4 regions of the Streptomyces sp. bgisy027 genome follow, and region 2 is predicted to be linked to each of the others. Evidence: riboswitches for the same ligand, from Rfam matches in the RefSeq annotation. Region 2 holds a riboswitch; each other region holds the start of a gene.
What was found. Region 2 has a riboswitch for cyclic di-AMP ahead of AC3ETA_RS12375 (M23 family metallopeptidase). Riboswitches for the same ligand answer to the same signal wherever they lie in the genome.
Positions count from the first base shown of each region.

Region 1: it holds a riboswitch for cyclic di-AMP, as region 2 does, so the genes downstream of both, AC3ETA_RS07520 (C40 family peptidase) here and AC3ETA_RS12375 (M23 family metallopeptidase) in region 2, are expected to answer to the same signal.
Region 3: it holds a riboswitch for cyclic di-AMP, as region 2 does, so the genes downstream of both, AC3ETA_RS24865 (peptidoglycan DD-metalloendopeptidase family protein) here and AC3ETA_RS12375 (M23 family metallopeptidase) in region 2, are expected to answer to the same signal.
Region 4: it holds a riboswitch for cyclic di-AMP, as region 2 does, so the genes downstream of both, AC3ETA_RS15460 (C40 family peptidase) here and AC3ETA_RS12375 (M23 family metallopeptidase) in region 2, are expected to answer to the same signal.

Region 1 covers NZ_JBYIVZ010000005.1:196,725-204,400, reverse strand. Annotated here, with positions in the region: gene AC3ETA_RS07540 (LuxR C-terminal-related transcriptional regulator) at 1-450, shown strand, start outside; gene AC3ETA_RS07535 (C40 family peptidase) at 463-1,515, opposite strand; gene AC3ETA_RS07530 (hypothetical protein) at 2,017-2,370, shown strand; gene AC3ETA_RS07525 (tellurite resistance/C4-dicarboxylate transporter family protein) at 2,348-3,343, opposite strand; gene AC3ETA_RS07520 (C40 family peptidase) at 3,660-4,832, opposite strand; cyclic di-AMP (ydaO/yuaA leader) riboswitch at 4,841-5,010, opposite strand; gene pcrA (DNA helicase PcrA) at 5,365-7,676, shown strand, end outside.
Region 2 covers NZ_JBYIVZ010000009.1:193,182-200,857, forward strand. Annotated here, with positions in the region: gene AC3ETA_RS12370 (GntR family transcriptional regulator) at 188-883, opposite strand; gene AC3ETA_RS12375 (M23 family metallopeptidase) at 1,072-1,857, opposite strand; cyclic di-AMP (ydaO/yuaA leader) riboswitch at 1,870-2,035, opposite strand; gene AC3ETA_RS12380 (M16 family metallopeptidase) at 2,248-3,636, opposite strand; gene AC3ETA_RS12385 (M16 family metallopeptidase) at 3,633-5,009, opposite strand; gene AC3ETA_RS12390 (DNA gyrase/topoisomerase IV subunit A) at 5,430-7,676, shown strand, end outside.
Region 3 covers NZ_JBYIVZ010000024.1:124,760-132,435, reverse strand. Annotated here, with positions in the region: gene dxs (1-deoxy-D-xylulose-5-phosphate synthase) at 1-1,215, shown strand, start outside; gene AC3ETA_RS24890 (aspartate aminotransferase family protein) at 1,212-2,597, shown strand; gene AC3ETA_RS24885 (helix-turn-helix domain-containing protein) at 2,850-3,482, shown strand; gene AC3ETA_RS24880 (DUF6126 family protein) at 3,479-3,598, shown strand; gene AC3ETA_RS24875 (tyrosine-protein phosphatase) at 3,612-4,409, opposite strand; partial or broken gene AC3ETA_RS24870 (GH36 C-terminal domain-containing protein) at 4,560-4,799, shown strand; cyclic di-AMP (ydaO/yuaA leader) riboswitch at 5,099-5,264, shown strand; gene AC3ETA_RS24865 (peptidoglycan DD-metalloendopeptidase family protein) at 5,269-6,207, shown strand; gene AC3ETA_RS24860 (SGNH/GDSL hydrolase family protein) at 6,453-7,238, shown strand; gene AC3ETA_RS24855 (TetR/AcrR family transcriptional regulator) at 7,342-7,676, opposite strand, start outside.
Region 4 covers NZ_JBYIVZ010000013.1:24,687-32,362, forward strand. Annotated here, with positions in the region: gene bioB (biotin synthase BioB) at 1-1,038, opposite strand, end outside; gene AC3ETA_RS15430 (8-amino-7-oxononanoate synthase) at 1,212-2,339, shown strand; gene AC3ETA_RS15435 (DUF397 domain-containing protein) at 2,419-2,646, opposite strand; gene AC3ETA_RS15440 (helix-turn-helix domain-containing protein) at 2,656-3,525, opposite strand; gene AC3ETA_RS15445 (ATP-binding protein) at 3,739-4,197, shown strand; gene AC3ETA_RS15450 (LysR family transcriptional regulator) at 4,202-5,125, opposite strand; gene AC3ETA_RS15455 (LysE family translocator) at 5,234-5,848, shown strand; gene AC3ETA_RS15460 (C40 family peptidase) at 5,902-6,375, opposite strand; cyclic di-AMP (ydaO/yuaA leader) riboswitch at 6,379-6,511, opposite strand; gene AC3ETA_RS15465 (hypothetical protein) at 6,932-7,240, opposite strand; gene AC3ETA_RS15470 (ATP-dependent Clp protease proteolytic subunit) at 7,248-7,676, opposite strand, start outside.

The DNA of each region.
Region 1 (7,676 bases), on a different contig from region 2:
CGCTGCGCTCCGTTGATGGCGGACGCAGAGCAGCCGGTCCGCTTCCTCGCGCTGTCCGTCTCGGACGCCGCGGAGGACGTCATCGGCGTGATCCGGGGCGGCGCGCGTGGGTACGTGACCAAGACGATCACCGGCACCGACCTGGTCGACTCCGTCTTCCGGGTCCAGGACGGCGACGCGGTGTTCTCGCCGCGTCTCGCCGGGTTCGTCCTGGACGCGTTCGCGTCGACGGACGCCCCGCCGGTCGACGAGGACCTGGACCGCCTCACGCAGCGCGAGCGGGAGGTGCTGCGGCTGATCGCGCGCGGGTACGCGTACAAGGAGATCGCCAAGCAGCTGTTCATCTCCGTCAAGACGGTCGAGTCCCATGTGTCGGCGGTCCTGCGCAAGCTCCAGCTGTCCAACCGGCACGAGCTGACGCGGTGGGCGACGGCACGGCGACTCGTCTGAGCGCGAGGCGGGTCAGGCCACCCGGGTGGCGCCCGCGAAGGGCATCTCGTCCAGGGGTGCCACCCGGACCGGTGCGGACGGGTTCGGGGCGTGGATCATCTGGCCGTTGCCGATGTAGATGCCCACGTGGCTGATGCCGGAGTAGAAGAACACCAGGTCGCCCGGGAGCAGTTCGGAGCGGGAGACCCGGCGGCCCGCGTCGATCTGGGCGTAGGTCGTGCGGGGCAGGGAGACGCCGGCCTCGCGGTACGCGGCCTGCGTGAGGCCGGAGCAATCGAAGGCGTTCGGGCCGGTCGCGCCCCAGACGTACGGGCTGCCGAGTTTGGCGTAGGCGTAGGAGACGGCGGCCGCCGCGCGGGAGTTGGGGGCCTGGGCGGCGGCGGAACCGGGGGAGACCCGGGCGTCGCGGACGCCGGTCGAGGAACGGGTGACGCGATCGTCGAGACGGGCCTGCTCCTCGGCGGTCAGTCGGGTCAGCAGGTCCCGGGCCGAGTCCAGCTTGCCCGTGATCGTCTTCTTGTGCCGCTTCAGTTCGGCCTGGCGGGACTTCAGTGAGGTCAGTTCGACGTGTGCGGCGCCGCGCAGCTGCTCGATCTCGCGGAGCTGCTTGCGGACGCTCGCCACGGACGAGGCCTGCCGGTTGCCGGCGCGTTCGGCGAACTCGGCGCCGTCCAGGTAGCGGTCGGGGTCCTCGGAGAGGGCGAGCTGGAGGGCCGGGTCGAGGCCGCCGTCGCGATACTGCGCCGCGGCCATCGAGCCGAGCGCTTCTCGTGCCGAGTTGAGCTTCTCCGTCTTGCGGGCGGTCTGGTCCTGGAGGTTCCTGATCCGCTGCCGGGCGGCGTCCGCCTGCTCCTTGGCGCCGTTGTACTTCTCGGTGGCGGCCTCCGCCTCCTGGTACAGCTGGTCCACCTCGGCCTTCACCTGTGCCGGTGTCAGCTGCGGCTCGGCGTGCCCGGTCCCGTCGAAGCCGGTCGCCGTCGCCGCGCCCGCCAGTGCGATCGTCCATGCCGTGCGGGCCGTATTGCCGCCGGCCGAGCGCTGACGGGGTTTTCGGTGCGCTGCCACGTGGACTGCACGTCCTTTCGTCCGCCCGCCACGTCCCGTACGTCCGCCAGGGCGGCGCCGGGGCGTACTCCGCCCCGGAGGAACGGCGGGTCCACGAGCCGCCTGGGGGAGCGGACGTACGACCGCACGGGGCGGGTGACGCGTCCGGCGGCGGCCCGCACAGGGGGAGCGGGCCGCCGCCGGACCTTTCTCGGCGGTGGTGTCCGACTGCCGCCCCTGGCCCGGGCGGCGGTGGGGAGCCGGTCACCTGGTGAAGGACGCTAAACCTCTCCGTGTCGGGTCGGTGACGGGTTGTGCGGAAGTGCTGTGAGCGGACCGATGGTGACCGTAAGTGAGCGTGATCCCTGGATGGAGGCGTCTGGTTCACGCTGAGTGCTGACCGAAGTGGCGGTTTGGGGGTGGCTGAGGGTGGCGGGGTGCTATGGCGCGCATATATGCGGGGCGCAAGAGGGTGCGGGGCGGTGTCGGGCGGGTTTTTCGTGGTGGTTAGGCTCCGGGCCCATGGACGTACTCATCCATTTGTTCGTCGGGCTGCACATCATCGGTATCGCCGCGCTGCTCGGTGGGTTCTTCACGCAGATGAAGGCGATGGGGCAGGGCACCGCCCGGTTCGTGCCCGCGATGCTGCACGGTGCGCTGACCATGCTGGTCACCGGGGTGGTCCTCGTCGGTCTCAACCAGGCGGACGATCAGTCCGTCAACAACATCAAGATCGGTGTGAAGCTGGCGCTGCTGATCGTGATCCTCGGGCTCGTCTATGTGAAGCGGGACGAGGAGACCGTGGACAAGCGGCTGTTCGGGCTGGTGGGGCTGCTGACCATGGCGAACGTCTTCATCGCCGTGTTGTGGACGTGACGTTGCTGCCGAGGCGTGTGCAGTTCCAGGCCGCGCCCGCCGTGACCGCCAGCCAGGCCGCGACTGCGATCCACATCAGTGCCTCGCCCGGGTGTTCCAGCCATGGGGCGTCCAGGGTGGTGCCGACGGAGAGCGTCGCGGCTGCCGCCATCCCCATCGGGAACACCGTGGACCAGCGGCGGACGTCGTAGCGCAGGCGCGGCCAGGCGAACTCGGCGAGGAGCAGGACGGCGTACCAGGCGACGCCGAGTACGAGCAGGGCGACGGTCATGGTGCGCAGGACGCCGTAGTCGTCGTCGTTCCAGAGGTGGAGGGCGGGGCTGTCGGCGGCGAGCAGCTTCGAGCCGGCCAGGGCGGAGATGGCTAGGGCGCCGCCCGCGACCCACTGGTCGCCGGCCCCGCGGGCGAGCTGGCGCCGGTCGAAGCGGGGCAGGGCCACGACGTAGAGGACCAGGCCCAGCCAGAAGAACACGAGCGCCATGTGGGCGAGCCATGCCGTGGTCTCGGCGGCAGCCAGCGCCGCGGCCTGTACGGCCAGGCCCTCTGTGGCCACGCACCCGAGGAAGACCGCGCCGGGCATTCGGCGGTGCCAGCGGCGCAGGACCGCCAGGAGGAGCACCGGCCAGAGCACGGTGGCCAGGGCCAGGAGGGCCTCGGCGAGGGGCACCCAGCCGAGGGTGGTGAAGCGGGTGCCGAGGACTGCCGTCGCGGCGATGGCGGTGAGGGCGGCGGGGGTGGCCGCCTCTTTCCGCCACCTGTCGCGGTCCTGGAGGAAGCGGGCGGTGAAGTCGGCGGCCAGGGCGAGCCAGGCTGCGCAGCCGAGGGCGAGGGCGATGCGGGAGAGGGTCTCGTAGCCCGTCTGGTGCAGAGCTGTCGAGAGGATGCCGGTGGCCATGACCGCGGCGCCGGCTGCGGGGGGTCGCTGCGACCACCAGGTGTGGAAGGGGGAGGTGGGGGTCGTGGGGCCGGGCATGGGGCGATGCTATGGAGCGGGGTGGGGGATGGCCGTGGGGCGCGCTCGGGGGTGTCGGGAAATCGCCCTGTGTCAGGTGGTTCCTTCGTGGTCATGCCTGCGGCGGCCCGTCGCGCTGGGTGGGGGCGTGCGTTGCGCCTGCGGGTGTGGGGTGGGTCGGGGACGTGCCTGGGGGGTGTCCGTCCTCGGTCGGGCGGTTGCCCGGCACGAAGAAGGGTGCTGTTTGTTGACGCCCGCCGCTGCGGGCGGACACCCTCGGCACGGCCCCTTGCCGCCCCGTGGGCGACTGCCAGTGCCGGGGGGCGTCCGTTCCCGCTCAGGCCGGGCGGACCACGCTGTGGATCGACGACTCTCCGTCGTAGTAGATCGACTCCTCGCGGACGTACGTGCCGGGTTTGGGGGCGTGGATCATCATGCCGTTGCCGATGTAGATGCCCACGTGGGTGACGTCGTCGTAGAAGAAGACCAGGTCGCCGGGCTGGGCGCTGGAGAGGGGGACCGTGGTGCCGGCGTTGACCTGGTCGTAGGTGACGCGGGGGATGTCGACGCCGGCGGCCTTCCAGGCGGCCTGGGTGAGGCCGGAGCAGTCGTAGGAGTCGGGGCCGGTTGCGCCCCAGACGTACGGCTTGCCGATCTGGGAGCGGGCGAAGGCCAGGGCCTTCTCGGCCTTGGTGGCGTAGGAGGAGTCCGCGGAGGATGAGTCCGAGGTGCCCGAGTCGGCGGGAGGCTGGGTGCTCTCCTGCTGCTGGGCGGCGGCCTCCTCCTGGCGCTGGCGCTCGGCCTCCGCCTGCTGGCGGGCCAGTTCGGCGGCCTTGCGGGCGGCCTCCTCCTGCTTGCGCTTCTCGATCGCGGCGAGGCGGGCCTTCTCCTCGGCCGTCAGCTTCGAGAGGAGCTCGCGCGCGTCGGAGAGCTTCTGCTGGACCGTGGCCTTGGCGGACTTGAGGTCGTTCTGCGAGTCGGTGAGCGTCTCGAGGCTCTGGGTGGCCTCCCGGCGCTTCTCCATCGTCTCGGACTGCTGGGTGAAGTAGTCGTCGACCGACTCCTTCTGACGGCCGGTCATCCGGTCCATCAGCTGCGTCTGGTCGAAGTAGTCCTGCGGGTTGTCCGCGAGGAGGAAGGTCGCGGTGTCGGGGGCCGCGGCGCCGGTGCGGTACTGGGCGGCCGCGTTGCGGCCGAGTTCCTCGCGGGCTTCGTTGAGCTTCTGGGTGCGCTGGGCCACGTCGTCGAGGAGGGTGTCGACGCGCTTGCGCTGCTTCGCGGTCTTGTCCTTGGCCGCGTTGTACTTCTCGGTCGCCGACTCCGCTTGGCGGTAGAGGTCGTCGACCTTCTTCTCGACCTCTTCGAGGCTGGGCTTGTCGTCCGTCGACGGGCTGGCGTTGGCCGTCTGGGACAGCAGGGCCACGGACGTGAGGGCGGCCGTGGCGAGGGCAGGGGTGCGTATGCCTGCTACGCGCGTACCGGCGGGACGCGACTTGCGGTGCGACGCCAAGGGAGGCGACTCCTTCCACGTTCCGCCTACCGAGTTAGCTGTCGGGTTCGGGCGGGTGGTTCGGAAGGGTTGCCCTACGGCCCGTCCCCGGGAGGGAAGTCGGGCCGATTCACCCCAAGTTCGGTGGGTCCCCGGCTCCGGTCGCCGTGAGGCGCGCCGGACTCGGCGGAGGCCGTGCGGCCCGGCGTCGTTCGCCGGTGGGGGTCGTACGGCCTGCCCGGCACGGTAGCCAACTCGTGTGGCCCCTGTGAAGGTTGATGTTCGATATGCCCGATACATTTTCGTGACCTTGGTCCAGAACGCGACGGGCGGTGGTTGGTTCGGGGGAGCGTGCGAGGTTTTGTGGGCGTGAGGGGTGAGTAGGTTGATTTGGGAGTGTCGATGCCCGTCTGGGGTGGCCGGTTGCGGGTTGCGGTGGGGCGGTTGCTGGGAGTGAGGGAGGGGGTCGGGGGGTGATCGTCGGGGGTTCGGGGCTGTGATGTTTCGAGGGTGGGGGCGGGCTGTCAGTGCGGCGGCCTAGACTCGGAGAGCGATGAGCAGCCTCTTTGACGACAGCTTCCTGGCGGACCTCCAGGCCCCTCGGGCCCACGAGGAAGAGCACCCGCCGCCGCCCGAGGACGAGCACGCTCCGGAACCGGTTCCGGACGATCTGTTCGGTGGGAAGTTCGACGTGCCACCGGACCGGGACGACCACTACCGCGACGGCGCCCCGCGGCCGGTCATCGACGCCGCGGCGCTGCTGGAGGGGCTGAACGACAACCAGCGTGCCGCCGTCGTCCACTCCGGCACCCCGCTGCTCATCGTGGCCGGCGCCGGCTCCGGCAAGACGCGTGTGCTCACCCACCGCATCGCCCACCTCCTCGCCGAGCGGAACGTGCATCCGGGGCAGATCCTCGCGATCACCTTCACCAACAAGGCCGCGGGCGAGATGAAGGAGCGTGTCGAGCAGCTCGTCGGCCCGCGTGCCAACGCGATGTGGGTGATGACGTTCCACAGCGCGTGCGTGCGCATCCTGCGCCGGGAGAGCAAGAAGCTCGGGTTCACCTCGTCGTTCTCGATCTACGACGCCGCCGACAGCAAGCGGCTCATGGCGCTCGTGTGCCGTGATCTGGATCTCGATCCCAAGCGGTACCCGCCCAAGTCCTTCAGCGCCAAGATCAGCAACCTGAAGAACGAGCTGATCGACGAGGAGGACTTCGCCGCCCAGGCGACGGACGGCTTCGAGAAGACCCTCGCTCAGGCGTACGCCCTGTACCAGTCGCGGTTGCGGGAGGCCAACGCCCTCGACTTCGACGACCTGATCATGACGACGGTCAACCTGCTGCGCGCCTTCCCGGACGTCGCCGAGCACTACCGCCGGCGCTTCCGCCATGTGCTGGTGGACGAGTACCAGGACACCAACCACGCCCAGTACGCGCTGGTGCGCGAGCTCGTCGGGACCGGCGAGCACCCCGTCGACGTGCCGCCGAGCGCGCACGACGTCCCGCCCGCCGAGCTGTGCGTGGTGGGTGACGCCGACCAGTCGATCTACGCCTTCCGGGGCGCCACCATCCGCAACATCCTCCAGTTCGAGGAGGACTACCCGGACGCGACGACGATCCTGCTGGAGCAGAACTACCGCTCCACGCAGACGATCCTGACCGCAGCCAACGCCGTCATCGAGCGCAACGAGTCCCGCCGCCCCAAGAACCTGTGGACCAACGCGGGCGCGGGCGCGCGCATCACCGGCTATGTCGCGGACACCGAGCACGACGAGGCGCAGTTCGTCGCCGAGGAGATAGACCGACTGACGGACGCGGGCGACGCGAAGGCCGGCGACGTCGCCGTCTTCTACCGGACGAACGCCCAGTCCCGTGTCTTCGAGGAGATCTTCATCCGCGTCGGGCTGCCCTACAAGGTGGTCGGCGGGGTCCGCTTCTACGAGCGCAAGGAGGTCCGGGACGTCCTCGCCTACCTGCGGGTGCTGGCCAACCCCGAGGACTCCGTGCCGCTGCGACGGATCCTGAACGTGCCCAAGCGGGGCATCGGCGAGCGCGCCGAGGCGATGATCGACGCGCTGTCGCAGCGAGAGAAGATCAGCTTCCCGCAGGCGCTCAAGCGCGTCGACGAGGCGTACGGGATGGCCGCGCGGTCCACCAACGCCGTCAAGCGGTTCAACACGCTGATGGAGGAGCTCCGTACGATCGTCGAGTCGGGGGCCGGGCCGGCGACCGTGCTGGAGGCGGTTCTGGAACGGACCGGCTATCTGGCCGAGTTGCAGGCCTCCACCGACCCGCAGGACGAGACGCGTATCGAGAACCTCCAGGAACTCGCGGCCGTCGCCCTGGAGTTCGAGCAGGAGACGGGTGAGGGCGAGGCCACCGGAGGACTCTCGGACTTCCTGGAGCGGGTCGCGCTGGTCGCCGACTCCGACCAGATCCCGGACGAGGAGGAGGACGGCTCCGGCGTCATCACCCTGATGACCCTCCACACCGCCAAGGGCCTGGAGTTCCCGGTCGTCTTCCTCACCGGCATGGAGGACGGCGTCTTCCCGCACATGCGCGCCCTCGGCCAGAACAAGGAACTGGAGGAGGAGCGGCGGCTCGCGTACGTCGGCATCACGCGCGCGCGTGAGCGGCTGTATCTGACGCGCTCGGCGATGCGCAGCGCGTGGGGGCAGCCGTCGTACAACCCGCCGTCCCGCTTCCTGGAGGAGATCCCGGCGGCGCACGTGGACTGGAAGCGCACCGGGGCGACCGCGCCGGTCTCCTCCGGGCCCGTGTCCGGGGTCGCCGCCTCGCTGTCGTCGTCCCGCTCGCGCTCCTCGGCGTCGGGCGCGTCCGGCTTCGCCACGCGCCGCACCTC
Region 2 (7,676 bases):
CGGCTCGGCGTTTCGAGCGGGTGCGGCTCAGCGTTTCGAGCGGGTGCGGCTTCGCGTTTCGGGCGGGTGCGGCTTCGCGTTTCGGGCAGGCGCCGGCGGAATTCTCGGCACGGCGGCGATGCATCCGAAAAAGGGCAGCGGAAATTCCCCGCCGCCGAATATCTCCTCTTTGTATACGGCGCCTGTGTTAATGCCGCAGACTCGGCATGTTTACGGGATGTTGCGAATTCCTCACACGCTCCGCGCGCTCACCGCCCGTGCCGAACCGCAGACGGTGCGCGGCGAGGGAGCGCTCGGTGTGCAGGGCGGTGATCGCGCGGGCGCGTTCGCCGTCACCGCGCGCCACCGCGTCCACGATCGCGCCGTGCTCGGTCCAGGACTCCACGGGATCGGCGGGCGCCTCCACGGCGTACATCCAGGCGATCTTGTGGCGCAACTGGGCCAGTATCGAGGTCAGGGCGGGGCTGCCGGTGGACTGGGCGAGCGTCTCGTGGAACCAGCTGCCCAGGGAGCGCAGGTCGTCGCTGTTCCCCCGCTTGGCCCGCTCCTGCCCCAGCCTGACCAGGCCGCGCAGGACCTTCAGATGGGCCTCGGTGCGCCGCTGGGCGGCCCGGGAGGCACCCAGCGGCTCCAGCAGGCCGCGCATCTCCAGCAGGTCGGCGGCCTCCTGTTCGGTCGGTTCGGCGACGCACGCGCCCGCGTGGCGCCGGGTCACCACGAAGCCCTCTGCCTCCAGGGTGCGCAGGGCCTCCCGCACGGGGACTCGGGAGACGCCGTAGCGGCGGGCGAGCAGTTCCTCGGTGAGCCGGCTGCCGCGCTCGTAGACACCCGCGACGATGTCGTCCCGGATCGCCGTGCACACCGAGTGCGCCGGAATACGCATGACCGACCTCCGCCTTAATCCCCGTGAAACGTCGACGAATGACGTGTTCCCGAGGACTCTATTGCAACCGGCCGGAATTTCCGACGGCGGGCCGGAATCCATGGATATTTTTTGGTCAGCGTAACGTCCGGAAAGAGCGAAAGCCCCGGCTTGAGAGCCGGGGCTTCGAGGACGCTGCGGTGGTGGCGTCAGACGTTCACGCCGTGGCCGCGCAGATAGGCGACGGGGTCGATGTCGGAGCCGTACTCCGGCGTCGTGCGGGCCTCGAAGTGCAGGTGCGGCCCGGTGACGTTGCCGGTGGCGCCGGACAGGCCTATCTGCTGGCCGGGGGTGACGGCCTGGCCGACCGAGACGCCGATGGACGACAGGTGGCCGTACTGCGTGTACGTGCCGTCGTTCATCTTGATCACGATGCTGTTGCCGTACGCCCCGCCCCAGCCGGCCTCCACGACGGTGCCGGAGCCGACCGCGTGGACGGAGGTGCCGGCGGCGGCGTGGAAGTCGACGCCGGTGTGGCTGCCGGAGGACCAGACGGCACCGCCGGACTTGTAGCCGGTGGAGACGTACGAGCCGGCGATCGGGGCGACGTACGACAGCAGACGCTTGCGCTCGGCCTCGCGGGCGGCACGTTCCTTGGCCTCGCGCTCCGCCTTCGCCTTCGCGGCCGCCTTCTCGCGGGCGGCCTCCTGAGCGGCCTTCTTCGCGGCGGCGGCCTCCGCGGCGGCCCGCTCCTGGGCGATGGCCTGGGCGTCGATCTGGTCCGCGATGGAGTTCTCGACGGTGACGACGGGGATGAGGCCGGTCTGCTCCGCGGCGGGCTCGGCGGCCAGCGCGGGGGCGGCCAGGGTGCCGACGACTCCGGTGGCGGTGAGCGCGGCGACTCCGGCCGCGCGGGCGGTGGTGCGCTCGAACCGGCCGGGCTTACGGTGCTTCCCGGTGGGGCGGTTCTTCCCCGTGGCGCAGGTGAACGCCATGAAGTGGCTGATCCTTTCCTTCCCTCTCGCCTACCGGGTTAGCTGACGGGTTCGGAGCAGGAAGGTCTCCTACGGACCCCCTCGCGACTCGCGCGGGCGTCCGATTCACCCCAGGGACTACGGGTGGGTCCCCGGCTCCCCTGGCTCGCGCCGTACGGGGACTCGGCGATGGCTGTCCGGTGCCGCGGGCGCGGCGCACTGCCTGACGAACAGCCCGGAAGACGCTAAACGCGGCGTCTTTCAATCCCCAAACGGATCGCGGCTTTTGTAGCGCATCCCACAGGCCAGACAGGCAGCCTCTCCCTCAATTCGGGCATAAAGGGGCCCTGGTGACTCAAAGGTCACCAGGGCCTCTGCAGGCGCGTGCGCCGGACGGCGCGAGCCCGTCCTCTACTCGGCTGCCACGACCGTGACTTCACCGATGCCGAGGGCCTCGACGGGCTCCCGGATCTCGGCCGCGTCACCGACCAGGATCGTCACCAGACGGTCGACCGGGAAGGCGCTCACGGCCGCCGCCGTGGCCTCGACCGTGCCGGTCGCGGCCAGCTGCTGGTAGAGCGTCGCCTGGTAGTCGTCGGGCAGGTGCTGCTCGACCTGGTCGGCCAGCGTGTTGGCCACGGACGCCGCGGTCTCGTACTTCAGCGGCGCCACCCCGACGAGGTTCTGCACGGCGAAGTCCCGCTCGGCGTCGGTGAGGCCTTCGGCCGCTACACCGCGCAGGACCTTCCAGAGGTCGTCCAGGGCCGGACCGGTGTGCGGGGTGTCGACGGAGCCGCTGATGGCGAGCATCGCCGCGCCCGTGCCGTCCGGGGCGGAGCGCAGCACCTGGCCGAAGGCCCGCACACCGTAGGTGTAGCCCTTCTCCTCGCGCAGGACCTTGTCCAGACGGGAGGTGAGGGTGCCGCCGAGGCAGTAGGTGCCGAGCACCTGCGCGGGCCACACGCGGTCGTGCCGGTCGGGGCCGATACGACCGATCAGCAGCTGCGTCTGGACGGCGCCGGGGCGGTCGACGATGACGACCCGGCCGGTGTCGTCCGCGATGACCGGCGCGACCGCGCGCGTCTCGCCCGGGGAGCCGGTCCAGGCACCCAGGGTGTCGCCGAGCAGGGTGTCGAGGTCGACGCCGGTGAGGTCGCCGACGACCACGACGGTGGAGGTGGCGGGGCGTACGTGCCGCTCGTAGAAGGCGCGTACGGACGCCGAGTCGATGTCGGCGACGGTCTCCTCGGTGCCCTGGCGCGGGCGGGACATGCGCGCCGTCGCCGGGAACAGCTCCTTGGAGAGCTCCTTGGCGGCGCGGCGCGAGGGGTTGGCCAGCTCGTGCGGGATCTCGTCGAGCCGGTTGTTCACCAGGCGCTCGACCTCGCTGTCCTCGAACGCGGGCGCCCTCAGGGCGTCGGCGAGCAGGCCGAGCGCCTTGGGCAGGCGGGAGACGGGCACTTCCAGGCTGACCCGGACGCCGGGGTGGTCGGCGTAGGCGTCGAGCGTGGCGCCGCAGCGCTCCAGCTCGGCTGCGAACTCCTCGGCGGTGTGCTTGTCGGTGCCCTCGGACAGGGCGCGCGCCATGATCGTGGCGATGCCGTCGAGGCCCTTCGGCTCGGCGTCCAGGGGTGTGTCCAGGAGGACCTCGACGGCGACGACCTGCTGGCCGGGGCGGTGGCAGCGCAGGACCGTGAGGCCGTTGTCCAGCTTGCCGCGCTCGGGCGCCGGGAAGGCCCAGGGCCGGGCCTGGCCCGCCTGGGGCTGCGGGTGGAACTCCATGCTGGCGAGCTCGGTCACTGCGCCGACTCCTCGTTCTCGTCGGTGGCGGGGGCGGCCCCGGCGGTGGCGGCGGCCTCCAGTTCCTCGGCCTCGTCACCGACCGGCTCGTACACGAGCACCGCGCGGTTGTCAGGGCGCAGCCGGGCCTGGGCGACGGCCTTGACCTCCTCGGCGGTGACGTCGAGGACGCGCTGCACGGCGGTGAAGGCCAGCTGCGGGTCGCCGAACAGGACGGCGTAGCGGCACAGTTCGTCGGCGCGGCCCGCGACGGTGCCGAGCCGGTCCAGCCACTCGCGCTCCAGCTGGGCCTGCGCGCGCTCCATCTCCTCGGCGGTGGGGCCCTCCTGCGCGAAGCGGGCGAGCTCCTCGTCGACGGCCGACTCGATGACGGGCACCTCGACGTCGCCGGAGGTCTTCACGTCCAGCCAGCCCAGCGAGGGCGCGCCGGCCAGGCGCAGCAGGCCGAAGCCGGCCGCCACAGCCGTACGGTCGCGCCGCACGAGGCGGTTGTAGAGGCGGGAGGACTCGCCGCCGCCCAGGACGGTCAGCGCCAGGTCGGCGGCGTCGCACTCGCGCGTGCCGTCGCTCGGGAGGCGGTAGGCGGCCATCAGCGCCCGCGCGGGGACGTTCTCCTCGACGACCTCGCGCAACTGCTCGCCGATGACCTCCGGCAGCGAGCCGTCGCGCGGGGCGGGCTTGCCGTCGTGGCCCGGGATGGAGCCGAAGTACTTCTCGACCCAGGCGAGCGTCTGCTCCGGGTCGATGTCGCCGACGACGGACAGGACGGCGTTGTTGGGCGCGTAGTAGGTGCGGAAGAACGCGCGGGCGTCCTCCAGGCTCGCCGCGTCCAGGTCGGCCATCGAACCGATCGGAGTGTGGTGGTAGGGGTGTCCGTCGGGGTACGACAGCGCGGTCAGCTTTTCGAAGGCCGTGCCGTACGGGACGTTGTCGTAGCGCTGGCGGCGCTCGTTCTTGACGACGTCGCGCTGGTTCTCCAGGCTCACCTCGTCGAGCGCCGTCAGGAGGCTGCCCATGCGGTCGGCCTCCAGCCACAGGGCGAGCTCCACCTGGTGGGTGGGCATGGTCTCGAAGTAGTTGGTGCGCTCGAAGCTGGTGGTGCCGTTCAGCGAGCCGCCGGCGCCCTGGACGAGTTCGAAGTGCCCCGTGCCCTTGACGCTGTTCGAGCCCTGGAACATCAGGTGCTCGAAGAGGTGGGCGAGTCCCGTACGGCCCTTGACCTCGTGGCGGGAGCCGACGTCGTACCAGAGGCAGACCGCGGCGACCGGCGTGAGGTGGTCCTCGGAGAGCACCACGCGCAGGCCGTTGGCCAGGCGGTGCTCCGTCGCGGTGAGGCCGCCGGATTGTGCCTCCGGTGTGGCCGTGTGACCCATGGGCAAGGTGTCCTTCCGGTCGCGTGCACTGCCTTGTGCCGAGCAGTTCGGTATAAGTTCCTGCCACTGTATGCAGCGTGCGAAGGCTCGGCGAAGTTCCCGGTCAGAACGGCTTCCTCGGGACGCGCGTGTGGCGTGTGGGGCGGATGTGCCGTGTGTGTGCGGGGGCGATCACTCCGGCGAGTGAACGGTTGTGGGGCGTGAGCTTGCCACCGAGGTCGGAGTGCCTGTGCGGGCTCCCTCGTCCACGCCTGTCGGTCCTCGATGGCGCAGTCGGTCGCCGATGGGGGCCGGCGTCGGCGACACTTCTCTCGCGCCGGGCCGGAGCCCAACATCGGGTCCTGGTCGGTGGTTGTCAGTGCCGCGGTCCACAATGGTCCGCGTCAGATCCGTCCACGCTTCAGCAAGGAGCCGGCAGCGATGGCCCGCCGTAGCACGAAGACCCCGCCGCCCGACGAGTCGTACGAGGAGAAGATCCTCGACATCGACGTCGTCGACGAGATGCAGGGCTCCTTCCTCGAGTACGCGTACTCGGTCATCTACTCCCGCGCCCTGCCCGACGCCCGCGACGGCCTCAAGCCGGTGCACCGCCGCATCGTCTACCAGATGAACGAGATGGGCCTGCGCCCCGACCGCGGCTATGTGAAGTGCGCCCGCGTCGTCGGCGAGGTCATGGGTAAGTTGCACCCGCACGGCGACGCGTCGATCTACGACGCCCTGGTGCGCATGGCGCAGCCCTTCTCCATGCGCGTCCCGCTGGTCGACGGCCACGGCAACTTCGGCTCGCTGGGCAACGACGACCCGCCGGCCGCCATGCGGTACACCGAGTGCCGTCAGGCGCAGGCGACGAGCCTGATGACCGAGTCGATCGACGAGGACACGGTCGACTTCACCCCGAACTACGACGGCCAGGAGCGGGAGCCGGTGGCGCTGCCCGCCGCCTTCCCGAACCTCCTGGTCAACGGCGCGTCCGGCATCGCCGTCGGTATGGCCACGAACATGCCGCCGCACAACCTCGGCGAGGTCATCGCGGCCGCCCGCCATCTGATCCGCCACCCGAACGCGGATCTGGACACGCTGATGAAGCACGTCCCGGGCCCCGACCTGCCCACCGGTGGCAGGATCGTCGGCCTCTCCGGCATCCGGGACGCCTACGAGTCGGGCCGCGGCACCTTCAAGATCCGTGCCACGGTCGAGATCGAGACGGTGACCGCCCGTCGCAAGGGCCTCGTCGTCACCGAGCTGCCCTTCACGGTCGGCCCGGAGAAGGTCATCGCCAAGATCAAGGACCTGGTCGGCTCCAAGAAGATCCAGGGCATCGCCGACGTCAAGGACCTCACCGACCGCGAGCACGGCCTGCGCCTGGTCATCGAGATCAAGAACGGCTTCGTGCCGGAGGCGGTCCTGGAGCAGCTGTACAAGCTGACGCCGATGGAGGAGTCCTTCGGCATCAACAACGTCGCACTGGTCGACGGCCAGCCCCTCACCCTCGGCCTCAAGGAGCTCCTGGAGGTCTACCTCGACCACCGCTTCGAGGTCGTCCGGCGCCGCAGCGAGTTCCGTCGCAGCAAGCGCCGCGACCGGCTGCACCTGGTCGAGGGCCTGCTCACGGCACTCGTCGACATCGACGAGGTCATCCGGCTGATCCGCTCCAGCGAGAACAGCGCGCAGGCGAAGGAACGCCTGATGGAGCGCTTCTCCCTGTCCGAGATCCAGACCCAGTACATCCTCGACACGCCGCTGCGCCGTCTGACCAAGTACGACCGCATCGAGCTGGAGGCGGAGAAGGAGCGGCTCAACGCGGAGATCGCCGAGCTGACCCGGATCCTGGACTCGGACGCGGAGCTGCGCAAGCTGGTCTCCGCCGAACTGGCCGCGGTGGCGAAGAAGTTCGGCACCGAGCGGCGTACGGTCCTGCTGGAGTCGGCGGGCACCCCGGTCTCCGCCGTGCCGCTCCAGGTGGCCGACGACCCGTGCCGGGTGCTGCTGTCCTCGACGGGACTGCTGGCCCGTACGGCGAACGGCGACCCGTTCGCGGACGACGGTGACGCCAGGCGCTCCAAGCACGACGTGATCGTCTCGGCGGTGCCCGCCACGGCCCGCGGCGAGGTGGGCGCGGTGACGTCCATGGGCCGTCTGCTGCGGATCAACGTCATCGACCTGCCGCAGCTGCCGGAGACGGCGTCGAGACCGAACCTCGCGGGCGGCGTGCCGCTGTCGGAGTTCGTGTCGCTGGAGGACGGCGAGACGCTGGTCTGCCTGACCACCCTCGACGAGTCGTCGCCCGGCCTGGCGCTCGGCACCGCGCAGGGCGTCGTGAAGCGTGTGGTGCCCGACTACCCCTCGAACAAGGAGGAGTTGGAGGTCATCACGCTGAAGGAGGGCGACCGGATCGTCGGCGCGGTCGAGCTGCGCACCGGTGAGGAGGACCTGGTCTTCATCACGGACGACGCCCAGCTGCTGCGCTACCAGGCCGCACAGGTCCGCCCGCAGGGCCGCGCCGCCGGTGGCATGGCGGGCGTCAAGCTCACCGAGGGCGCGAAGGTCATCTCGTTCACCGCGGTGGACCCGGCGGCCGACGCGGTGGTGTTCACGGTCGCGGGCTCGCGCGGCACCTTGGACGACTCGGTCCAGACGACCGCCAAGCTGACGCCGCTCGACCAGTTC
Region 3 (7,676 bases), on a different contig from region 2:
GGCCCGATCGACGGGCACGACATCGGGGCCGTCGAGTCCGCGCTGAGGCGGGCGAAACGGTTCCACGGGCCCGTGCTGATCCACTGCCTCACGGAGAAGGGGCGCGGCTACGAACCCGCCCTCGCCCACGAGGAGGACCACTTCCACACCGTCGGCGTGATGGACCCGCTGACCTGCGAGCCGCTCGCGCCGTCGGGCGGGCCGTCCTGGACGTCGGTGTTCGGCGAGGAGATCGTGCGGATCGGCGAGGAGCGGGAGGACGTCGTGGCGATCACGGCGGCCATGCTGCACCCCGTCGGGCTCGGCAGGTTCGCCGAACGGTTCCCGGACCGGGTCTGGGACGTCGGGATCGCCGAGCAGCACGCGGCCGTGTCCGCGGCGGGCCTCGCGACGGGCGGGCTGCACCCGGTCGTCGCCGTCTACGCCACGTTCCTCAACCGTGCCTTCGACCAGCTCCTCATGGACGTCGCGCTGCACCGCTGCGGAGTGACGTTCGTGCTGGACCGGGCCGGTGTCACCGGCGCCGACGGTGCCTCCCACAACGGCATGTGGGACATGTCGATCCTCCAGGTCGTCCCCGGCCTCAGGATCGCCGCGCCGCGCGACGCCGACCAGCTGCGGGCCCAGCTGCGCGAGGCCGTGGCCTGCGACGACGCGCCGACACTCGTACGGTTCCCGAAGGAGTCGGTCGGGCCGTCGATCCCGGCGGTGGACCGGGTGGGCGGGCTGGACGTGCTGCACCGGGGCGCCGGCGAGCCGGACGTCCTGCTCGTCGCCGTGGGTGTGATGGCTCCGGTGTGCCTCCAGGCGGCCGAGCTGCTCCAGGCCCGCGGCATCGACTGCACCGTCGTCGACCCGCGGTGGGTGAAACCCGTCGACCCCGCCCTCGCGCCCCTCGCCGCGCAGCACCGGCTGGTGGCCGTCGTCGAGGACAACAGCCGGTCCTCCGGGGTGGGCTCCGCCGTGGCGCTCGCGCTGGGCGACGCCGACGTCGACGTACCGGTGCGGCGGTTCGGCATCCCGGAGCAGTTCCTCGCGCACGCCAAGCGGGGCGAGGTGCTCGCGGACATCGGCCTTACGCCCGTCGAGATCGCGGGCCGGATCAGCGCGAGCCTGGCCCTCAAGGAGGCCGAGGAGAGCGTGGCTGGCGCGGAGCGGGCCGAGGGAGGTCATGACGGTCGTACCGTCGTGCCGGTCAAGGAGAAAGCCGAATGACGAGCGAGTTCGACCTCGGCCGGCTCCTCGCCGAGCGCGGAGCCGAGCGCTACGAGCTGCACACGAAGTACCTGAACCACCAGCTCCCGCGCATGCTGCACACCATCGGCTTCGACAAGGTCTACGAGCGGGCCGAGGGCGCCCACTTCTGGGACGCCGAGGGCAACGACCACCTGGACATGCTCGCCGGGTTCGGGGTGATGGGCCTGGGGCGCCACCACCCCGTCGTCCGCAGGGCGCTGCACGACGTCCTCGACGCCCAGCTCGCCGACCTCACCCGCTTCGACTGCCAGCCGCTGCCCGGGCTGCTGGCGGAGCGGCTCCTCACCCACAGCCCGCACCTGGAGCGGGTGTTCTTCGGCAACAGCGGGACGGAGGCGGTGGAGACCGCGCTGAAGTTCGCGCGGTTCGTCACCGGCAGGCCGCGGGTGCTGTACTGCGACCACGCCTTCCACGGGCTGACCACGGGCTCCCTGTCCGTCAACGGTGAGTCCGGCTTCCGGGACGGCTTCGCCCCGCTGCTGCCGGACACGGCCCTGCCGCTCGGCGATCTCGACGCCCTGGCCCGGGAGCTGAAGAAGGGCGACGTCGCCGCCCTGATCGTCGAACCGATCCAGGGCAAGGGCGTGCACGAGGCCCCGCCCGGCTATCTGCGGGCCGCCCAGGAGCTGCTGCACAAGCACAAGGCGCTGCTCATCGCCGACGAGGTGCAGACGGGCCTTGGCCGGACCGGAGACTTCTACGCCTACCAGCACGAAGAGGGCGTCGAGCCGGACCTGGTGTGCGTCGCCAAGGCGCTCTCCGGGGGCTATGTGCCGGTGGGGGCCACCCTCGGCAAGGACTGGATCTTCAAGAAGGTCTACTCGTCCATGGACCGGGTGCTCGTGCACTCGGCGAGCTTCGGGTCCAACGCGCAGGCCATGGCGGCCGGGCTCGCCGTGCTGTCCGTCATGGAGAACGAGCAGATCGTCGCGAACGCGCGGGCGACCGGGGAGCAGTTGCGGTCCCGGCTCGCGGCGCTGGTCGGCAAGTACGAGCTGCTCGCCGACGTCCGCGGCCGGGGCCTGATGATCGGCATCGAGTTCGGCCGTCCCGACTCGCTGAAGCTGCGCGGCCGCTGGACCATGCTCCAGGCCGCCCGCAAGGGACTGTTCGCGCAGATGGTCGTCGTCCCGCTGCTGCGCAGGCACCGGATCCTCACCCAGGTCTCCGGCGACCACCTGGAGGTGATCAAGCTGATCCCGCCGCTGATCATCGGCGAGCGGGAGGTGGACCGGTTCGTCGACGCCTTCACCGAGGTGATGGACGACGCGCACAGCGGGGGCGGGCTGATGTGGGACTTCGGCAAGACGTTGATCAAGCAGGCGGTCGCCAACCGGTGACGGCGCGGTAGGCAGGCTGCGGGTCCGGTAGGCACCGTGCGGGCCCGATAGGCACCGTGCGGGCGATAGCACCGTGCGGGTCCGGTTCGCGCTGTGCGGGCCCGGTTGGCACCGTGCGAGACCCGGTTGGCACTGTGCGAGACCCGGTTGGCACTGTGCGGGCCCGGTCGGGCGTTCGGCTCGCGGCCCGTGGCTTTTGCCTCTGAGGCAAGTAATTTGCCGCAGAGGCAAGCCTGCGGCTGAATGGAGAGCATGAGCTCTCCCGAGACCTCGCCCGAGGGCGAGGCGGAAGTGCCGACCGGGGCACTCCCGGTCGTCGCGCCCCAGCTCCGGGCCCTGCGCCGGCGTGCCGCCCTCACCCTGGAGGCCGCCGCCCGCTCCGCCGGGCTGTCACCGGCCCACCTCTCCCGGCTGGAGACCGGGCAACGCCAGCCCTCGCTGCCGATGCTGCTCGCGCTCGCCCGCATCTACGGTACGACGGTTTCCGAGCTGCTCGGCGAGTCGGTCGCCGACCGGGACGCCGTCGTGCGTGCCGCCGACATGGAGCCGACTGCCGCCGGCGGCTGGATGTACTGGCAGACGGGCGCGCCCGGGCGCGGGATGCAGGCCCTGCGCGTCCATGTGCCGCACGGCTCGCAGGGCGACATCGTGCGGGTGCATCCCGGAGAGGAGTGGCTCTACGTCCTCGAAGGGCGGCTGCGGCTGCGCCTCGGGGACACCACGCACCGGCTCGTGCCCGGAGACAGCGCGCACTTCGATTCGCTCACCCCGCACCGCATCGCCGCCCTGGACCCGGGCGGGGTCGAGCTGCTGTTCGTCCACACCCTGTTGCAGAGCCCCACGGCCACCCTGTGCCTGGGCCCCACCCCTGGAGAGACGCCATGAGCGACATGGAGGAGAAGTTCCCGCGTGCCCTGTGGGTGCGGCTCATCATCTACATCGCGGTGGGGCACGTCTTCGCCGCCTTCATCTACTTCCTGTTCGAGGCGGGCGCGAAGTAGGCCGGGCGCGGCCTCAGTCGAGCAGCCGCTCCCGCAGCCGGTCCCTGGACTCGGGGCTCAGTCGCAGGCCCCGCTCCAGATAGGTGTCGACGCCGCCCCACGTCTCCTCGATGGTCTCGAAGGCAGCCGTCAGATACTCGGCCCGCGCGTCGAACAGCGGGCTGAGCAGTTCCATGACCTCGGGCGAGTAGGCGGAGGCGTCGCTGCCGCTGCGCCGCACCTTGTAGCGGCGGTGCTTGGCGTTGGACTCCAGGTAGTCGGTGACGATCGCCTCACGCTCGACGCCGAGGGCCAGCAGGGTCACGGCGATGGACAGACCCGCGCGGTCCTTGCCGGCCGCGCAGTGCATCAGCGCCGGGACGCTGTCCTCGGCGAGCGAGTGCAGCACCTGGGAGTGTTCGCCGGTGCGCTCCTTGATGATCGAACGGTAGGAGACGATCATCCGGTTCGCGCCCTTGCCGTCCGACAGGATCCCGCGCAGTTGGTCGAGGTCGCCGTCCCGGACCATCTTCCAGAACTCCGCGCCGTCCGCCGGGTCGGAGAGCGGCAGGTTGACGTTGCGCACGCCCGGCAGCTCGACGTCCGGCCCCTCGAGCTTCTGGTCGGCCGCGTTGCGGAAGTCGAAGATCGTGTGCAGCCCCAGCGAGCCGAGGAAGTCGGCGTCCTCGTTGGTTGCGTGTGCGAGGTGGCCGCTGCGGAACAGCACTCCGTGCCGCACCCGTCGTCCGTCCACCGTGGGCAGGCCGCCCACATCGCGGAAGTTGCGAACCCCGGCCAGTTCGGGCTCGGTCGACGGGATCTGCTGCGTCACGGGGGCTCCTCCCAGTCAGCCCCGGCGGCGCGGCTCGGCGATGCGGCCGACGGGGTGCGCTCTCGACCATACGACATGGATTCCAGGGCCAAATTGGATTCAGTGCCAATCGGGACGAATGCGGACGGAATTCCGCGACCCGCTCGTGTTGAGGTGGGGGAGTGGGTGGCGCCCTGCAAGGAGGTCCGGCCTCCGGTGCCGCGCGGCGACCTGCACCGGCCGCGGCGCCCCTTCCGGCGCTCCGGTTGCGGGGGTCTGGATCCGGCAGTTGCGTATGAATGCCTTGAAACGGGTGAAATTCACCGAGGGGCCGTACTGGTGCATCACGGACTGCGCGCCGACTTGAAGGGCGACCTCGATGCGGCAGTTATTCGACTCCGTCGCATCTAGGTGTTCTGTCCGAATTGGCACCTTCATTCCAACTCGCCCTGCGATAAAGAAAGCTGGAGCAGTGTCACGTGAGGAGCGTCATAGCCGTGACGGTGCGTCGCCCGTCATGTTCACGTAATTCATGGGCTTTTCAAGGGGCTTTGAGTCGGGCGGCGCCCCCGCATTTCACGCACGGTGACGGCTAATTCCCACAACGGATCAACAGGAACGCATTCGGACGGAACCTCTCACTTGTTCCCATGCGTCTTCCTCGCTTACGTTCACGACCAATCCGGACGGACGCCCAATCCTGCCGCCGCTCGGATTCCGCGCAAACTCACCCGTGCACGGCAGGAGCGGGGGACCCACAGGTAGAACCGCCTGTTCCGGTCTCCGGAACGGCTAGGGGTCAAGTCGCGCCTCGGCGCGGCCGGGCATCTCCAGCCCGCACCCGACAGCTCACCTCGCAGGCGCCGGAGAGGAATTCGTCATGCCCGCGAAGGGTAAGCATCGCCGTCCGAAGTCCCTGCGCTTCACCCGCTCCATTGCCGTCGCCGGAACCGGTGGCGCCGCTCTCGCTCTTCCGCTCATGGGAGCCACCGGCGCCCACGCCGCTCCCTCGCAGTCCGTTGCGGAAAAGGCCGTTCAGTCCCTTCCGATCGCCGGCCAGAAGACCGCCGACAAGAAGTCCGCTCACAAGAAGACGGACGTGCGGACCTATTCGGTGAAGGTCGGCGACTACCTTTCGAAGATCGCCGATGAGCAGAACGTCAGCGGTGGCTGGAAGAAGCTCTACGCCGACAACCGTGAGGCCGTCGGCTCCGACCCGTCGCTGATCCACCCGGGTCTCAAGCTCGCCATCGGCGGCAAGAAGGCCGCGACGACCGCCCCCAAGTCGTCGCCCTCCAAGCCCTCTTCGGCGTCCAAGTCCTCCTCGAAGGACTCGTCCGCCGCGAAGTCCGCCACGCCGAAGAAGGCGCAGAAGGCCACCAAGGCCGCCGGGACCACCAGCACCGTCAACGGCTTCTCCGCCCCGCTGTCCGGCGCCTCCCTCGGCACCGGCTACAAGATCGCGGGCAGCATGTGGTCCAGCGGCTACCACACCGGCGTCGACTTCGCCGCCGCCACCGGCACCCCGCTGAAGGCGGTCGGCGCGGGCACCGTCGTCTCGGCCGGCTGGGGCGGCGCGTACGGCAACCAGGTCGTCATCCAGCTCGCCGACGGCTACTACGCCCAGTACGCCCACCTGTCCTCGCTCTCGGTCTCCAGCGGCCAGACCGTGACCGCGGGCCAGCAGATCGGCCTCTCCGGCGCGACCGGCAACGTCACCGGCCCGCACCTGCACTTCGAGATCCGCACCACGCCGGACTACGGCTCGGACGTGGACCCGGTCGCCTACCTGCGCGCCAAGGGTGTCGCCATCGGCTGACGCGGCCCCACGCCAGAACCACCTGCCTGACACGCGGCCGAAGGCCGGACCTCGATCCCCGGGTCCGGCCTTCGGCATGTTGCGCCCACAACACCCCTGTTCAGAGGCTTATTCCACGTTTGGTGAACACTTTAGGAGTGGCTTATCTCACCGATCGTCAACCCTTTCCTACGGTCGCGTAGGTCACATTCGAAGGTGAATCATGGGTCGATGTGGCAGACGATTCGAAGAGTGACAGCAGCGCAGTGATCGGGTCGTACGTTGCGGTGGGGGACAGCTTCACCGAGGGCGTCGGCGACCCCGGCCCCGACGGCGCGTTCGTCGGCTGGGCCGACCGGTTCGCGGTCCTGCTCGCGGACCGCCGCCCCGAGGGCGACTTCAACTACACGAACCTCGCCGTACGCGGCAAACTGCTCGACCAGATCATCGAGAACCAGCTCCCGAAGGCCGCCGAACTGGCCCCGGACCTGGTCTCGTTCTGTGCGGGCGGCAACGACATCATCCGACCCGGAACCGACCCCGACGAGGTCGCCGAGCGCTTCGAGCGGGCGATCGTCCGGCTCACCTCGGCCGTCGGCACCGTCATGGTGACGACCGGCTTCGACACCCGTGGCGTGCCCGTGCTGAAGCATCTGCGCGGCAAGATCGCCACGTACAACGGACATGTGCGGGCCATCGCCGACCGGTACGGCTGCCCGGTGCTCGACCTGTGGTCCCTCAAGACCGTTCAGGACCGCCGCGCCTGGGACGACGACCGGCTCCACCTGTCCCCCGAGGGGCACACGCGCGTGGCGCTCCGCGCGGGCCAGGTCCTCGGTCTGGAGATCCCCGCCGACCCGGACCAGCCCTGGCCGCCGCTCCCGCCCCGCGGCACCCTCGAGGTCCGCCGGGACGACGTCCACTGGGCCCGCGAGTACCTGGTGCCGTGGATCGGCCGGCGACTGCGCGGCGAGTCGTCGGGCGACCATGTGACGGCCAAGGGCGCGCTGTCCCCGGACGACATCAAGATGCGGATCCGAGCGGTGGCCTGAGGGCGATTCGCGAGCGACCGATACGTCCGGACCGTACCGAGGATTGATCGGTGCGGCCCGGACGTATGTCCTCACACCACATGTGCTCCCGCCACACACAGCCTCACCGGTCCGTCGCGGTCAACGCCTTGCGCTCCAGCCCGAGTTCCTGCGCGAGCGCCTCATCCACCCACTCCTGGGCACGCGTGCGTGAGATCGCGCCCGGGTACGACGTCAGCTGTACGGCGAGCCCGTCGAGCAGGGCCGTCAGGCGCAGCGCCGTGGCGCCGGGGTCCGGACAGCGGAACTCGCCGGCGGCGACGCCCTCGGCGATCACCTCGGTGATGGCCCCCTTCCACTGCCGGTCGAGGTCCCGGGTGACCTCCTGGAGCGCGGGTTCGCGCAGCGCCGCCGCCCAGCCCTCGATCCACAGCCGCCAGCCCTTGGCCTGACCGGTCG
Region 4 (7,676 bases), on a different contig from region 2:
CTCGTGCGATCCGCAGCCGGCCTCGGCCGCCTCGGTCCGGTGCTCCGGCAGCGTCACCTGGTCGGTGCCCTCCACCTCGAAGCCGGCGTCGGCGATCATCTCCAGGTCGGCCTTGCCCGCCTGGCCCTCGGTCGTGAGGTAGTCACCGAGGAAGATCGAGTTGGCCAGGTTCAGGGCCAGCGGCTGCATGGTGCGCAGGTGGACCTCGCGGCCACCGGCGATGCGCACCTCCACGTCCGGGCACACGAACCGCACCATCGCCAGGATCCTCAGGCAGCGCTGCGGGGTGAGGTTCCACTCCTTGGCCAGCGGGGTGCCCTCGACCGGGATCAGGAAGTTGACCGGCACCGAGTCCGGGTCCAGCTCGCGCAGCGAGTAGACGACGTCGACCAGGTCCTCGTCGCTCTCGCCCATGCCGGCGATGAGACCGGAGCACGCGGACAGCCCGGCCCCGTGCGCCTTCTGCACGGTGTCGACGCGGTCGGCGTAGGTGTGCGTGGTCGTGATGTCCCCGTACGTCCCTTCGGACGTGTTGAGGTTGTGGTTGTACGCGTCGGCGCCCGCGTCGCGCAGCCGCTCCGCCTGTCCGTCGGAGAGCAGGCCGAGGCAGGCGCACACCTCGACGCCGTCGTTCTGGTCCTTGATGGCCTTGATGGTCTCGGAGACCCGGTCCACGTCACGGTCGGTCGGGCCGCGCCCGGACGCCACCAGACACACCCGCTTGGCGCCACCCGCCAATCCGGCAGCCGCCGCCTGGGACGCCTCGTCCGGCTTGAGCCAGGTGTACTTCAGGATCCCGGTGGTGGAGCCGAGACGCTGGGAACAGTAGGAGCAGTCCTCGGGGCACAGGCCCGACTTCAGGTTGACCAGATAGTTGAGTTTCACCCGTCGGCCGAACCAGTGCCGGCGCACCTTGCCGGCCGCGGCCACCACATCGAGCAGGTCGTCGTCGGAAGTGGCGAGGACGGCCAAGGCTTCCTCGCGGGTCGGCAGCTCGCGCCGAAGCCCCTTGTCCACCAGCGTGTTCAGCAGGTCCATGGAAGCTGATCCTGACGTACGGAGGGCGTCCGAGCCAAGGTGAGTTTGCACAACCCTGTCGTTTCGATGTGTGGGTATTGCCACACCGTGGGCGGGCCGCCGTACGGCTAGGGTCTGTCCACTGCCTACAAAAGCGACGTCTGTGTACCGCTCACCAAAGCCCCGGAGGAACCATGGCGTTCGGCTGGATCGACGAGCAGGCGGAGCTGCGCCGCCGCGCCGGGCTCGTACGGACCCTGCGCCCCCGGCCCGCCGAATCGCCGCTCCTCGATCTCGCGAGCAACGACTATCTGGGCCTGGCCCGCCATTCGGAGGTCACCGAGGGCGCGGCGCGGGCCTCGCGGACCTGGGGCGGCGGCGCGACCGGCTCCCGGCTGGTCACGGGCACGACTGAGCTGCACGCCGAGCTGGAGCGCGAGCTGGCCGACTTCTGCGGCTTCGAGGCGGCGCTGGTCCTCTCCTCGGGCTACGCGGCCAACCTCGCCGCGGTCACCGCGCTGGCGCCGCACGGTTCGCTGATCGTGTCGGACGCCGGCAACCACGCCTCGCTCATCGACGGCTGCCGGCTGGCCCGGGGCACCACCCAGGTCGTCCCGCACTCCGAACCGGAGGCGGTGCGCAAGGCGCTGCACACGCACCAGGGCACGGCGGTCGTCGTGTCGGACACCGTCTTCTCGGTCGACGGCGACGCGGCCCCGCTGGCCGAGTACGCCGAGGCGTGCCGGGAGCGCGGCGCCGGACTGCTGGTCGACGACGCCCACGGGCTGGGCGTCCTGGGCGACGGCGGGCGCGGCGCGGCGCGGGCGGCGGGGCTCGCGGGGGCGGACGACGTCGTCGTCACCGTCACGCTGTCCAAGTCCCTCGGCAGCCAGGGCGGCGCCGTCCTCGGCCCGGCGCGGGTGATCGAGCACCTCGTCAACACCGCCCGGACGTTCATCTTCGACACGGGTCTCGCCCCCGCGTCCGCGGGCGCGGCACTGGCGGCGCTCAGGCTGCTGCGCCGCGAACCGGAGCGGGCGGCACGGGCGGGTGCGGTGGCACGTGAACTCCACGCACGGCTGACCGCCGCGGGTCTGGAGGCCGTACGTCCGGACGCCGCGGTCGTCTCCGTGCGCGCCCCGTCCCCGGAGAAGGCCGTGCGCTGGGCGGCCGAGTGCCGTGCGGCGGGCCTCGCCGTGGGCTGTTTCCGTCCTCCTTCCGTCCCCGACGGCATCTCACGGCTGAGGCTGACCGCTCGCGCGGACCTCTCCGAGGCCGAGATCGAGCGCGCTGTTGAAGTGATCGGCGAGACACGACCATGAGTCGGCGTGACACGGCCCTGCTCGCACATCGGATAGAACTGATCAGATTCGATCAGGCCTGATCGGATCGGTCAGGGGGTCAGGACTGGAGCGCGGCCGTGAAACCCGCCCAGCTCTCGGGGGAGAAGAGCAGCGCGGGGCCGGCCGGGTCCTTGGAGTCGCGCACCGCGAGCAGCCCGGTCCAGGGACCGGAGTGCGGCCGTGCCGTCTCGACGCAGTTGTTCGCACCGGTGCTGTAGCTGCTGCGCAACCACCTCGCACCTGGCAGTTCGGTGCTGGACATGAGGTTCCGAGGCAGTGCTGTCATGGTGCCTCCTTACACACCGCCACCTAGCGCGGCGATGTAATCCAACGATTCCTCGGGCGAAAGGGCGTGGATCCGAAGGGTGTTGAAGGCCTCCGTGTAGGCCTGGAGGTCTTCTTTCCGTTCGAGGTAGAGGCTACTCGTCAAGTGGTCGAGAACAACCACATCCAGATCAGAAGTGCTCGAAAATGAGAAGATAACGAAAGGGCCCGTGATGCCGACATGCTCTCCGGCCCTGAACGGCAGCACCTGAAGCCGGACTTGGGGCAGCTGCGCCGCCTCCATCAGCCGGCTCAGCTGCCGCGCCATCACCTCGGGCCCGCCGATCTCCCGGCGCAGCACCGCCTCGTCCAGCACCGCGCTCAGCTTCAGCGGCGGATCCGCGCGCAGCACGTCCTGCCTGGCCAGACGCACCGCGACCAGCGCGTCGAGGCGATCGTCGGCGTCCCCGTCGAGCCCGCCGACGGCGGCCCGGGTCACCGCCCGGGCGTACTCGGGCGTCTGGAGCAGTCCGGGCACCACCGACGTCTCCAGCGTGCGCATCGCGCTCGCCTGGGACTCCAGGCTGATGAAGTCCCGGTACGTCGGCGGCAGCACTCCGCGGTACGCGTGCCACCAGTGATGCCGGCCACCGCCCTCGTCGGAGCCCGCCAACACCAGTAGCAACTCTCGTAGTTGGGCATCCTCCACGCCGTAGACGTCGAGCAGTAACCGCACATCGGGCGGTTTCACCCCGCTGGCGCCGGTTTCGATCCGGCTCACCTTGGACTGGTGCCAGCCCGCCAGCCGGGCCGCCTCACCGCTGGTGAGCCCCGCCCCGGTGCGTAACGCACGCAGTTCCGCGCCCAGTTTCCGGCGGCGTACCGCGGGACCGTGCTGCATGGGCCACTCCTTACTCCAACCGAGCCGCCCAAATACGCTCTGCCGTCGCAGAGTTCACCGCTTCGAGCGACAGATATATGCATATCTTGGTGGATCGCCACCCGTGACGGGTGCGGTAATGGCAGTCTGGCGACGAAGCACCAGTCCGGGACCGTACTCGAACCATCCGCTCCGTGTCGGACTACGGTCCCGTGGGAAAGGGACGACGTCGTCATGGCAGATCACCTGGAAGCATCCGTCACTCTGCCGAGCGATCCCGCCTCGGTCTCCGCGGCCCGGGCCTACGTGCTCACCACCCTGGCCGAATGGGGCCTGCCACCGGACACGGAAGTGGCCGACACCATCCGCCTGATCGTCTCCGAACTCACCACCAACGCCGTACAGCACACCCTCGGTCAGTCACCCACCTTCACGGTGGACCTCGCGCTCGACCGTGACGAACACCTGCGCATCGGTGTCACCGACAGCCATCCGCGTTTCCCCAAGCGGCTGCCGGCCGCCGTGCAGCAGGACAACGGGCGCGGCATGGTGATCATCCGCTGGCTGACCGCGGAATGCGGCGGCAGGCTGAGAGTGCGCCCTACCCGCGAGGGCGGCAAGACCGTCTCCATCGAACTGCCGTGGACGGTCCCCGCCGAACCGCTCGCCGCCGCGGGACCGCAGGAGTCCTGACCCTTCACGGCTGCTGCGGCTGCCCGGAGCGGGCGAACGTGCCGCGCAGCAGAGCCCGGAAGGCGTCCGCGGCGGGAGCCGCCTCGTCGCCGCGATAGGCGACCGAGATCGTACGGCGCAACCGCCCGCCCTCCAGCGCGCGCACCCCCACCGGAGCGACCGACGTGCGCGCCACCATCTCCGGTACGACCGCGACTCCGAGCCCTGCACTGGCCAGGGCGCACACCAGCAGGTACCCCGGCGTCGCCACCAGCACCGACGGCATGGCCCCCGCCTCGGTCAGCGCCGCCTCCACACCCCGCCGAGCCGGAGCGTCCGGCGCCATGCTGATCAGCGGCTGCCCGGCCAGCTCGGTCAGCGGCAGCCGTGTGGCGCCGCTGGTGAGCACATGGCCCGGCGCGGACACCAGGACCAGTTCCTCCACGAGGATCGGCTCGACGCCGACGGACGCGGGCAGCGGCGCCGGTTCCGCAGGCTCGTAGGTGTGCGTCAGTGCCAGGTCGACCTCGCCCGCGGCCACCGCGGCGACGCCGGCCGACGGTTCGTAGTCGGCGACCGTCAGCTCCACGTCCGGATGCGCCCGGCGGAAGGCGCTCAGGGCCGGCGGCAGCAGATGGATGCCGGCCGTCTGAAAGGTGCCCAGGCGCAGCGTGCCGCCGGACAGGCCGGTCAGCCGGGCCAGCTCGTGCCGGGCCCGGTCCAGTTCGTCGAGCACCCGTCGTGCCCGGGCCACCAGCAGCTCGCCCGCACCCGTCAGCCGCGCGCCCCTGTGGTGCCGCACCAGAAGGGCCGTGCCCGCCTCGCGCTCCAGTTTGGCCAGCTGCTGGGAGAGCGCCGGCGTGGTGTACCCGAGCCGTTCGGCGGCGCGGGTGATCGAGCCCGCCTCCGCGACCGCCACCAGGGCGGCGAGCCGGACCGGGTCGTACATATGGCCCTCCCTCCGCCTCGGTCACCCGTACGCCTTAAGCAATGCTTTAGGGATTGCCAGAATATTCGACATACCTACTGAAGGCTTGTCGACGGCACACTGGGGTCCATGGACGCTCAGCTCATCGCCTTCACCGGTGTCTCCGCCGGCCTGGTCGCCATGCCCGGGGCCGACTTCACCGTCGTCGTACGCAACGCCCTGGTCTCCCGCCGCGCCGGCATCGCCTGTGCGCTCGGGATCGGGGCGGGGCTGCTGGTGCACGTGACGATGGCGGTCGTCGGCGTGGCCGCGGTCCTGGCCGCCGTACCGGCGCTGTTCCGCGCGCTTCAGGTGGTCGGCGGCGTCTATGTGCTGTACCTGGGCGTGCAGACCCTGCGGCAGCGGCCCACCGAAGTCGTGGACACGCGCGAGGAGTCCGCCGCGCGGCCGCTGCGGCAGGGATTCGTGACCAACGCCCTCAACCCGAAGGCGTCCCTCACGTTCCTCAGCGTGCTGCCGCAGTTCGTGCCCGCGGGCGCTCCGGTCCTGCCCCGGACGCTGCTGCTGGCCATGATCGTGCTGGCGATCGCCCTGGTGTGGTTCCAGGTGGTCGCCCTGCTGGTGGACCGGCTCGGCAGGTGGCTGCGCCGGCCGCGCGCCGCACGTGCGGTCACGCTCGCCGCCGGCGCGGCCCTGACGGCCTTCGGCGCGGCCCTGCTCGCGGGGCCGCTGCTCGCCCTGTGAGGCCCCGAGGGCGGTGACGGCGTGTCAGGACGCCGCCCCCGCCCCCGGGCAGGTCACTTGACCCGGCCGTACCAGACGCTCCTGGTCCAGATCTTCTGCAGCTTGACCACGTCGCCGGTCTTCGGGGAGTGCCAGATCCTTCCCTTACCGGCGTAGATACCGACGTGGTAGACGTACGACCCCGAGTGGAAGAACACCAGGTCCCCGGCCTTGCGGTTCTTGGCGGAGATGTGGCGGGTCTTGTTGTACTGCTGGGCAGCCGTGCGGGGCAGCTTCTTGCCCGCCTTCTTGAACGAGTACAGCGTGAGCCCCGAGCAGTCGAACCGGTTCGGGCCCGTGGCGCCCCACCGGTACGGGGAGCCCTTCTTGGAGGCCGCGACCTGAAGTGCCTTCGACGCCGGCGTGGCCGCCTCGGCCTCGGACGTGAAGCCGGGTGCCACGATCGAGCCGCCCACTGCGGCGATGGTGAGGGCCGAAGCCGTACCGGCCCGGACCATGAGCGACGGGACACGATTGAGCGCAGTCATGCGCAACCCTTCGTCAGCCGCCTGAGAAGGATGACCTGTCGGATTCGGGCTGGCGAAGTTGCCCGGCCGCGTTGCCGCGGCTTCACCCCAAGGGTTGCTCGGATCGAACGAACGTCCGCTCCGGCGACCCGTCTTGCTCGGGTCCTCCACTCCTGCCGATCCACTCCTGTCGACCGGTCATCCGGGCGGCGGCAGGACTCGGCGTCCGCCCGGACCGCCCCGCCGCTGTGGCGGGGGCTTGTCGTCAGACAGGGATCTTGGCGCACGGATGAGCGAAATACCCAACGGAATCGGGGGTTTGTGGTGTTACTCACCACTCACCCGTTCGGGTGGGTGGCCCCCCGTTCGAGTGAGTGTCCAGAGGCCCGAGGAGTCCCGGACCAGGGACGGAGTGACTGATTCCGCCTGGCGGTCATGCCCGTTGCGCAACCCTGACGGCCGCGCGGAAGGAGGGGTGACTACGCCGAAAGGGGGTACGTCGTTCGGCCCGTTTCAACTCCGTTCCGGACGCCTCGTCAGTGGGCCGGGGCGCCCGGAATCCGGCTGCGGGAGGGCGTCAACTGTCGGAGCGCGGGGGCACCGTGACGCGAGCCGTGCGGCGCTCTCCGTCCAGCACGCGCAACGCACGCGCCAGCGTGGGAGCGTGCAGCTCCGTCTCGCCCCGCTGGTGCATCAGCGCCAGCGCGTCCCGCAGCTCGGCCGCCCTGCTCACGAGCGCCTGGGCGGCCCGCAGTCCGCGATAGGTGTCGCCGTGGTGCGCCGGGTTGATCCGGCCGAGCAGGTCCACGACGTCCAGATAACGGTCGATCAACTCGCCCTCCGCGCGCGTCAGCGCAGGCAGGGGCGGCAATTCGGGTGGAAGCACCGGCCGCTCACCGCCCTGTCGGCGGAGCGAGCGTGTGTGTGCGGCTGGGGATGATCCGGTCCACCAGTCCGTACTCCAGCGCCTCTTGGGCGGTCAGGATCTTGTCCCGCTCGATGTCGTCGGCCACCCGCTCACGAGCGCGTCCGGTGTGCCGGGCGAGCATCTCCTCCAGCCGGGCCCGCACCCGCGTCAGCTCGGCGGCCCGGATCGCCAGATCGCTCGCCTGCCCCTCGACCGGCTCGGTCAGCTGCGGCTGATGGATCACCACCCGCGCCCCCGGCAGCGCGAACCGCTTGCCCGGAGTGCCCGCCGCCAGCAGCACGGCGCCGCTCGACCCGGCCTGGCCCAGGCAGATCGTCTCCACGTCGCAGGAGACGAACTGCATCGTGTCGTAGATCGCCGACATGGCGCTGAACGAGCCGCCGGGCGAATTGAT